Linked DNA regions of Selenomonas sputigena. The protein of the gene in region 1 interacts with the protein of each later gene in a pairwise test. Links are inferred from orthologs where the notes say so. Each region holds a gene or a part of one and is shown in the gene's direction. Other genes may lie near its edges.

Region 1 (5,663 bases):
GGGATCGGACAGGCTCGTCATCAAGGCGGGCAAGATGGATGCCATGCGCCTCATGCGCTCGCCCGTTCGCGGCGAGCGCGTTCTTGCGCTTGAGCGCATCGTTTACGAGAACCCGACGATCGAGCGCGTGCCGACGGAGTCGGAGATTCCCGCCATCCTCGTCGAGCTTTCCGAGCGCATCGCCGACATCATGGCGCGGCGCAGCATGGAGGACAAAATCGAGCAGAAGATTCAGGAAAAGCTTGAAGAGAACCATCAGGACTATGTGCAGGACATCCGCATGCAGGTCTTGAAGGACGAGAAAAGCGCGATCGAGTCGCCGCAGGCGGCGAAGAAGCGCGAGGAACTCGAAGCGCTCGAAAAGGTTCACCTCACGCAGTCCGTCATGGAGCTTCTGCGCCCCAAGACGCTCGAAGAGATCGTCGGCCAGGAGCGTGCCGTCAAGGCGCTCGCCTCGAAGCTTGCCTCGCCCTACCCGCAGCACCTCCTGCTCTACGGGCCTCCGGGCGTCGGCAAGACGACGGCGGCGCGCATCGTCCTCGAAGCCGTCAAAAAGGAGGCGCACTCGCCTTTTGCCGCGAACGCGCCCTTCGTCGAGACGGACGGCACGACGCTGCGCTGGGATTCGCGCGACATGACGAACCCGCTCTTAGGCTCGGTGCACGATCCGATCTATCAAGGTGCGCGCCGCGACCTCGCCGACGGCGGCATCCCCGAGCCGAAGCCCGGCATGGTCACGGAAGCGCACGGCGGCATCCTCTTCATCGACGAGATCGGCGAGATGGACGAAATGCTGCAGAACAAGCTCCTGAAGGTGCTCGAAGACAAGCGTGCCTTCTTCGAGTCCGCCTACTACGACCATACGGATGAGAAGGTGCCGCCCTACATTCGGAAGCTCTTCGAGGAGGGCGCACCGGCCGACTTCGTGCTCATCGGCGCGACGACGCGCGACGCCTCGCACGTCAACCCTGCGCTGCGCTCGCGCTGCGCGGAAATCTACTTCGAGCCTCTGACGCCCAAGCACATCGAGGAGATCGTGCAGAATGCGGCGAAGAAGCTCAAGGTCGAGGTCGCAGAGGAAGTCGTGCGCCTCATCAGCGAGTATACGACGGAAGGCCGCAAGGCGATCAACATCCTCGCCGACGCCTACAGCCTCGCGCTCTCGCGCACGAAAGAAGGCGAAGATGTCAAGATCTCCAAGGGCGACATCTACGAGGTCGCACAGGTCAGCCGCCTCTACCAGTTCGTGACGAAGAAGGCTTCGAAGAAACCCGAGGTCGGGCACGTCTTCGGACTCGGCGTCGCGGGATTCCTAGGCTCTGTCATCGAGATCGAGGCCGTCGTCTTCCCCGCCGAGGAAAAGGGCAAGGGACAGGTGCGCTTCAACGAGACGGCGGGCAGCATGGCGAAGGACTCCGTATTCAACGCGGCCTCCGTGCTGCGCCATCTGACGGGCAAGAGCATCCACGACTACGACGTGCACATCAACGTCATCGGCGGCGGCAACATCGACGGCCCGAGCGCGGGCACGGCGATCCTCGCGGCGCTCGTCAGCGCCGTGACGGAGAAGCCGCTCAGGCAGGACGTCGCGGTCACGGGCGAAATCTCACTCGCTGGCCGCGTGCGCCCCGTCGGCGGCGTCTTTGAAAAGGCGTACGGCGCGAAGCAGGCGGGCATCCGGACGCTCGTCATCCCGAAGGAGAACGACAAGGACATCCCCGAGGGTCACTTGGGGCTTGACATCCACGCCGTCGAGACAGCGGAGGAAGCCTTCGCCGTGCTCTTTGCGCCCGAGGCGGACGGCGAGCCGCTGCGGCTGAAACTCGAAAAGCCGCAGACCAGCAAAAAAGACCGCGCCGACAGCGCGACGATTGACGCGGAAAACTCCGCTGAATCATCGCTCGAAAAGTCAAAGGAGGCCGTCTGAAATGGATCGCATGCCGCCCGCAAGCATCGAGGCCGAGCAGGCCGTTCTCGGCGCAATGCTCTTAAAGCCCGATGCCGTGACGACCGCCGCCGAGGAACTGTCGGCGGACGACTTCTACCGCGAGACGCATCGTCTGATCTTCGAGGCCATGATGGAACTCAAGGAGCGCGCGGAGCCTGTCGACCTCGTGACCTTGACCGAGCAGCTCAAGAAGGCGGACAAGCTCGCGAAGATCGGCGGCATCCCCGCGCTGTCCTTGATTGCGAACTCCGTGCCGACGGCGGCGAACGTGCATTACCACGCGCGCATCGTGCATGAGAAGGCGCAGCTTCGCTCGCTGATCAACGCCGCGACGGAAATCGCGGGCGCCGCCTATGAGAGCGCCGACGAAGTCGAGGACATCATGGACAGCGCGGAAAAGCGCATCCTCCAAGTCGCTTCGGGCAAGCGCAGCAAGGACTTCGTGCCGCTGCAGGACATCCTTCTCGACACCTTGGAGCAAATCGATCTGCGCTACAACAACAAGGGCAGCATCACGGGACTGCCGACGGGCTTCACGGAGCTTGACCATCTGACGGCGGGGCTGCAGAAATCCGACCTCATCCTCGTCGCCGCACGCCCCTCGATGGGCAAGACGGCATTCACGCTCAACATCGCGGCGCACGTCGTGCTGCGCGCGAAAGAGCCCGTCGCCTTCTTTTCCCTGGAAATGAGCAAAGAGCAGCTCGTGCAGCGTCTCCTGTGCTCGGAAGGGCGCATCGACTCGCAGCGCCTGCGCGTCGGCGAGCTGGAGGAAAAGGAATGGGGCGACCTCATCGACACGGCGAACCGGCTTTCCGCCGCGCCGCTCTACATCGACGACACGCCCTCGATCACCGTCATGGAACTGCGCTCGAAGGCGCGTCGCCTGAAGGCCGAGCACGGGCTTTCGCTCATCGTCATCGACTATCTGCAGCTCATGCAGGGGCGCACGAGCAAGAGCGGCGACAACCGCCAGCAGGAGATCTCGGAGATCTCGCGCTCCTTAAAGGCACTCGCGCGTGAGCTGAACGTGCCCGTCATCGCGCTCTCGCAGCTTTCGAGAAGCGTCGAGTCGCGCCAGATCAAGCGTCCGATGCTCTCCGACCTGCGCGAATCCGGCTCTTTGGAGCAGGACGCCGACATCGTCATGTTCCTCTACCGCGAGGATTATTACGATCCCGAAACGGAGAACAAGAACATCACGGAAGTCATCATCGCCAAGCACAGGAACGGCCCCGTCGACACCGTCGATCTTACGTTCCTCAAGCAGTTTACGAAGTTCGGCAATCTCTCACGCATGCAATAGACCTAGGAGGACACGATGGAATACGACAAGAAGGAACTTGACGCCCGCTTGAAGGACGAGCTGCACCATGCGGGTCACCGCTGGCGCAACCGCTTTCATCTGGAACTGCCGTTCGGCTTCACGGGCAGTGTGAAGGGACTCGTTTTCTTCCAGGGCGAGTACCATCTCTTCTGCCAGTGGAATCCCTTTTCGACCGAGGACAAGAACAAGGGCTGGGTCGAATTCAAGACGCGCGATTTCGTCTACTGGACCGATCCGAAGCTCGTCCTGTGGCCGACGGACGACAACGATAAGGGCGGCTGCGGCTCCGGCTGCGCCTTCATCAACGGCGGGAACTTGCGCGTCTTCTACACGGGCAGACGCGAGGAAAACGGGAAAAGGGCAAACCGCCAGATCCTCGGCACGATGACAAAGGAAGGCGTCATCCGTAAGGACATGACGCTCATCAAGGAGCAGCCCGAAGGCTATACCGACCTCTTCCAAGGGCCGCACTTCTTCGTGCGCGACAGCCACGCTTACGCGCTCCTCGGCGCACAGGCGGCGCCCGCAGACGACGCACGCGGCTGCCTTCTGCTCTATCGAGAGGAGAAGGGACTCTTCCACTTTGCCGGCGAGCTGAAGACACAGCTCGGCTTCTTCGGCAAGGTTTGGGAATGCCCGGCACTCCTCTCCTTCGGCAAGCACGACGTGCTCTTCTTTTCGCCGCGCGGTCTCTCCGATCGCGAGTTCGACTGGCAGAACCTCTTCCAATCGGGCTACATCGTGGGGCATCTGTCTCTTGCGGGACGCGAGATGATCCACGGCAAGTTCCACGAGCTCGATCGCGGCTTCGACTTCTTCGCGCCACATGTGGGCGTGCACGAGGGGCGTGCGCTGCTCTTCGGCTGGCTGAGCATGCCGCACAAGGACGAGGACTATCCGACGGGAGAGCACGGCTGGATGCACACCTTGACCCTGCCGCGCGTCCTGACGCTCAAGCAGGGCAAGATCTTCTCAAGACCCGCACCCGAACTCAAGGCGCTTCGCGTAGCGAGGAGCGCGCGTGAACTTTCGGGACGCGCCGTGCCGTCCCTCAAGACGGAGCTTGCCTACTGCTCGGAGATCCTCATGAACATCGTCATGGGCGTCGCCCAGCGCATCAAGATCGAGCTTCGCTACGGCAGGGAAAAGGTGAAGATCAGCTACAACCGCGAGACGGACATCGTCGAGATCAGCCGCGAGGGAATGAAGCTCGGCGGCCGCGGCGTGCGGAGCTTCAAGCTCTACACCTATCACTCGCTCGCCATGAACATCTTCATCGACCGCACGGCCATCGAGATCTTCTTCCAGAACGGCGAGGAGGTCGCCTCCTTCCTCGTATTCCCCGAAGAGGACGTCGCTCCCGTCTTCTCCGTCGAGGCCGACGCCCCGATGGAAAAGGTCATGGGATCGATCTGGGATCTCGACCGCCTGCGCTACGGAGAGCTCAAGCAGCAGAAGAGAAAGTACAGGTTCTGAGAAAATGGGCAAAAAAAGCCGCAGCCGACGCAATTTTGCGTCGGCTGCGGCTTTTTTCTATGCTTCAAACACTTTGTCAATTCATGCGTTCGCTTCTTCCTGTTCGAGCAGGTCGAGGAGCTGCGAGATGTTCTTCTTGCCGAAGTAGAATTTTGCGTCGTCGTCGATGAAGAAGCACGGCACGCTCATGATGTTGTACTGCTCCTTGATCTCGGGGAAGAGGCTCAAGTCGTAGACATCCGTCTTGACATGCGGGTTGAGGGTCGCGATGCGCTGAGCGCTCGTGACGAGTTCGGGGCACATCGTGCACGAGAGGCTGACCATGATGGTGATATGGTGATCCTCCTTGATCTTCTCAATGCGTGCGAGATCCTCGTCGGCGACCTTCTGTCCGGCGCTCGAAGCGTTGTAGAGGCCGAGCACGAAGCTCGTGAACTCGTGCCCGCCGGGGACGCCGTGGAAAGCGAGTCCCGCCCAGCTGCCGTCCGCATTGTAGATGCGCACGTTCGGCACGCCCATGCCGCCTGTGATCTCGACGGACAGCTTGTCCGTCATCTCTGCGAGCTGCGTCATGAAGTCGAGAAGCTCGCTTGAGCGCGGATCGTCACTCAGCGCGACCTCAAGGTGCAGAGGACGCTCCATGCGATCAAAGACCGTCATGAGCTGCTTCTTCATGTCGGCCGTGAAGGGGCCGGTCGTCGGAGCCGCTGCCTCTCCCTTCCCCGTGTCCTTCCCCGTGTCCTTCGCTGTGTGCTGCGCGGCGCGGCACACCTTGTGATCTGTCCTCCGCCCCGTCTTTTCTTCCATCTTCATGGCGTACTTTTCCATCTCGGTCGCGGCGAGAGCGCCGTCGCCCGTCGCCGTCACGACCTGTCTGAGCGGCTTGATGCAGACGTCGCCCGCCGCATAGAG
Region 2 (2,891 bases), 220 kb from region 1 along the record:
AATTTCTTTCTGCCCTTTGCGCGCCTTCTCTTCAGGACGAGACGGCCGCCTTTCGTCTTCATACGCTCGCGGAAACCATGCGTCTTCTTGCGCCAATGGTTATTCGGCTGATACGTCATCTTCATTCAGATCCACCTCCCAAAAGAATTCTATAAATCGTCGATACATCGAGCGATTCATTCAGTCAAAATGCAAAAGAGCACAAAATGCCCCTACTATCGCTTTTAACTACGCTAAATTATAGCCCAGAGACAATCGAGTGTCAAGGATTTTCCATGGTTTGCGCGGAGAAGCCGTGCATTTTCCTGTCCTTCTTGTGGATAAACGAGCCTTTCCTCTTTTTAGGAACGAATTGCCTGTTGATAACTCTTTTGCAGTCTGCTAAGATATTCATAGCCAACTGACCATTTATACACAGAGATATGCACATTATCCACAGGCAGAGGAGATATTTCCACAAGAGTTTTTATCCATTTCCTTCATTATATAAGGGGAAATATTTTTTCCGCCTGATTGCACGTCGTTCCTGCCATTTCCCCGGCGTGCGCCGTCCCTCTTTTTTTACATTTTATCCACAGTATGTGAATAAAAATGTGGATAAAATGCACGCAAATTATACACATGTGCATGAAATTTGTTGACAAGAAAGGACAGATCCATGGAACAATTCGAACTGCAGGCGATTTGGGAGCAAATCCTGCAGAAAGTTCTCGAACAGCGCTCATTGACGGAACTTGCTCTCAACGACTGGCTGCGCCCCGTAAAGCCACTTTCCCTTTCCGACACCACTCTCGTGCTCGGCGCACCGACATCGCTCGCCAGGGAATGGATTGTAAAACGTTACATTCCTTTTCTGGAAGACGCCGTACTCGATATTGCAAAGAAAAAACTCAAGATCGAAATCAAAAACCTCAACATCGAACCTGCCCCAAATTCTCCTCCTGTTCAGGAAACGCTTCTGACGGAAACGGACACGAATTCTTCCCCACAGGAAGTCAAGGATACAAAAAAAATTCCCGTTTCGTCACAAAATACAGAGCCAAAAAAAGAAGACGGCAGCCGCGCCTATGAAACGCCGGGCATGATTGCTCCCGGCGACGCCTCGTCCTTGAACTCGCACTACACCTTCGACACCTTCGTCACGGGCAATTCCAACCGCTTCGCCCATGCGGCTGCGCTCGCCGTCGCCGAATCGCCGGGCAGAGTATACAACCCCTTCTTCATGTACGGCGGCGTAGGACTCGGCAAGACACATCTCATGCACGCCATCGGACACAAGATCCTCGAAAAATTTCCCCAGATGCGCGTCCTCTACATTTCGAGCGAAAAGTTCACGAATGAACTCATCAACTCCATCCGAGACGGCAATCCCGAATCCTTCCGCCAAAAATACCGCAATATCGACGTTCTGCTCGTCGACGACATCCAATTCCTCTCGAAGAAGGAGCACACGCAGGAAGAATTCTTCCATACGTTCAACACGCTGCACGACGCCAACAAACACATCATCCTGTCGAGTGACCGTCATCCGCGCGAGATTCAAACGCTTGAAGATCGTCTGCGCTCACGCTTTGAATGGGGTCTCATCACGGACATCCAGGCGCCCGATCTCGAAACGCGCATAGCGATTCTCCGAAAGAAAGCCGCACTTGAGCACCTCGACGTGCCGAACGACGTGATGTTCTCCATCGCCAACCGCATCGACAACAACATCCGCGAGCTGGAAGGCGCATTGACGAGGGTCGTCGCCTACGCCTCACTGACACAGCAACCCGTCACGACGTCCCTTGTCAACGAGGCTCTCGCCAATATCTTCCCGGAGGAAAAGACGCGCGAAGTGACCATGGAACTCATCCAGGAAGTCGTCGCTTCCTACTTCAAGCTGCGTCTCGATGACCTGCACGGCAAGAAGCGGACGAGAAACCTCGCCATGCCGCGCCAGATTGCCATGTACCTGTGCCGCGAGCTGACGGGTAACTCCCTGCCGCAAATTGGCAATTCCTTCGGCGGGCGCGACCACACGACGGTCATACATGCCTGCGAAAAAATCGGCAAAGAACGAAAAGAGGACAGCAAACTTGACCGCACGATCGAGCAGCTAATGCAGCGCATCGAAAGCCTCTGAACCATTCTCTGTCACGTCCGTGCATAACCCTGTGGAAAAGCACCGTGAAATCCTGTGTCCAATATGTGCACAATTTCCATCTTCGTTTTCCCCTGTGGAAATGTGGATATTCCAGTACGCCTTATCAACATCTTTCCCACAAGGCTTCTCCATTGGTATCAAAAGTAGCAGAAGCCTTTTCCACATTTCCACAGCCCCTACTACTATTACGGCTATGCTTTTCTATATTCTTGTACTATAAGTCAATAAGGTGCATCCCACAAAAACGACTCATCAAAAAGGAGAACCCCATGAAATTCACCTGCCATAAGAATGAACTCGCTCAAGCGATTCAACTCGTTTCCAAAGCCATTGCCAACAAACCTCAGACACCGATTCTCTCAGGCATATATATGGAGGCCACAAACAATCAAGTGGAACTTCATGCCACAGACAATGAAATGGGCATCATCAGCATCATCCCTTCCGAAGTGGAACAGGAGGGAAAACTTGTCCTATCGGGACGCTACATGCAGGAGGTCATTCGACGCCTGCCTGGAGAAACCGTCACAATCTCCCAAGAAATCGACGAAAACATCAGCAAGATCCAATCGGCTGCTTCCAACTTCACACTTCTTTCCATGCCGGCCAATGACTTTCCGACGGTAAAGCGTCTGGAAGACGGCATCCGTTTCAAAATTCAGGACAACGTGCTTCGAGATATCATCAAGAAGACGGTCTTCGCCTGCTCGACAGATGAAGCGCGTCCTGTCTTTACCGGCTGCCA

Evidence for each region.
Region 2: the proteins of dnaB (region 1) and dnaA interact in binary tests that used the Escherichia coli proteins (3 or more experiments, as listed by UniProt). The link is inferred for Selenomonas sputigena from one-to-one orthologs.

The regions. Positions count from the first base shown.
Region 1 is NZ_CP110383.1:2,474,948-2,480,610, reverse strand. The notes cover bases 1,227-4,091. They hold dnaB (replicative DNA helicase), read left to right. Parts: upstream 1,227-1,928; coding sequence 1,929-3,254; downstream 3,255-4,091. Other genes in these bases: OL236_RS11820 (glycoside hydrolase family 32 protein), read left to right, coding at 3,270-4,091; lonC (Lon family ATP-dependent protease), read left to right, coding at 1,227-1,927. In the rest of the region: more of lonC, read left to right, coding at 1-1,226; more of OL236_RS11820, read left to right, coding at 4,092-4,751; OL236_RS11815 (FAD-dependent oxidoreductase), read right to left, coding at 4,833-5,663. UniProt on the Escherichia coli protein: The main replicative DNA helicase, it participates in initiation and elongation during chromosome replication. Travels ahead of the DNA replisome, separating dsDNA into templates for DNA synthesis.
Region 2 is NZ_CP110383.1:2,261,095-2,263,985, forward strand. It holds dnaA (chromosomal replication initiator protein DnaA), read left to right. Parts: upstream 1-658; coding sequence 659-2,125; downstream 2,126-2,891. Other genes in the region: rpmH (50S ribosomal protein L34), read right to left, coding at 1-125; dnaN (DNA polymerase III subunit beta), read left to right, coding at 2,416-2,891. UniProt on the Escherichia coli protein: Plays an essential in the initiation and regulation of chromosomal replication. Binds in an ATP-dependent fashion to the origin of replication (oriC) to initiate formation of the DNA replication initiation complex once per cell cycle.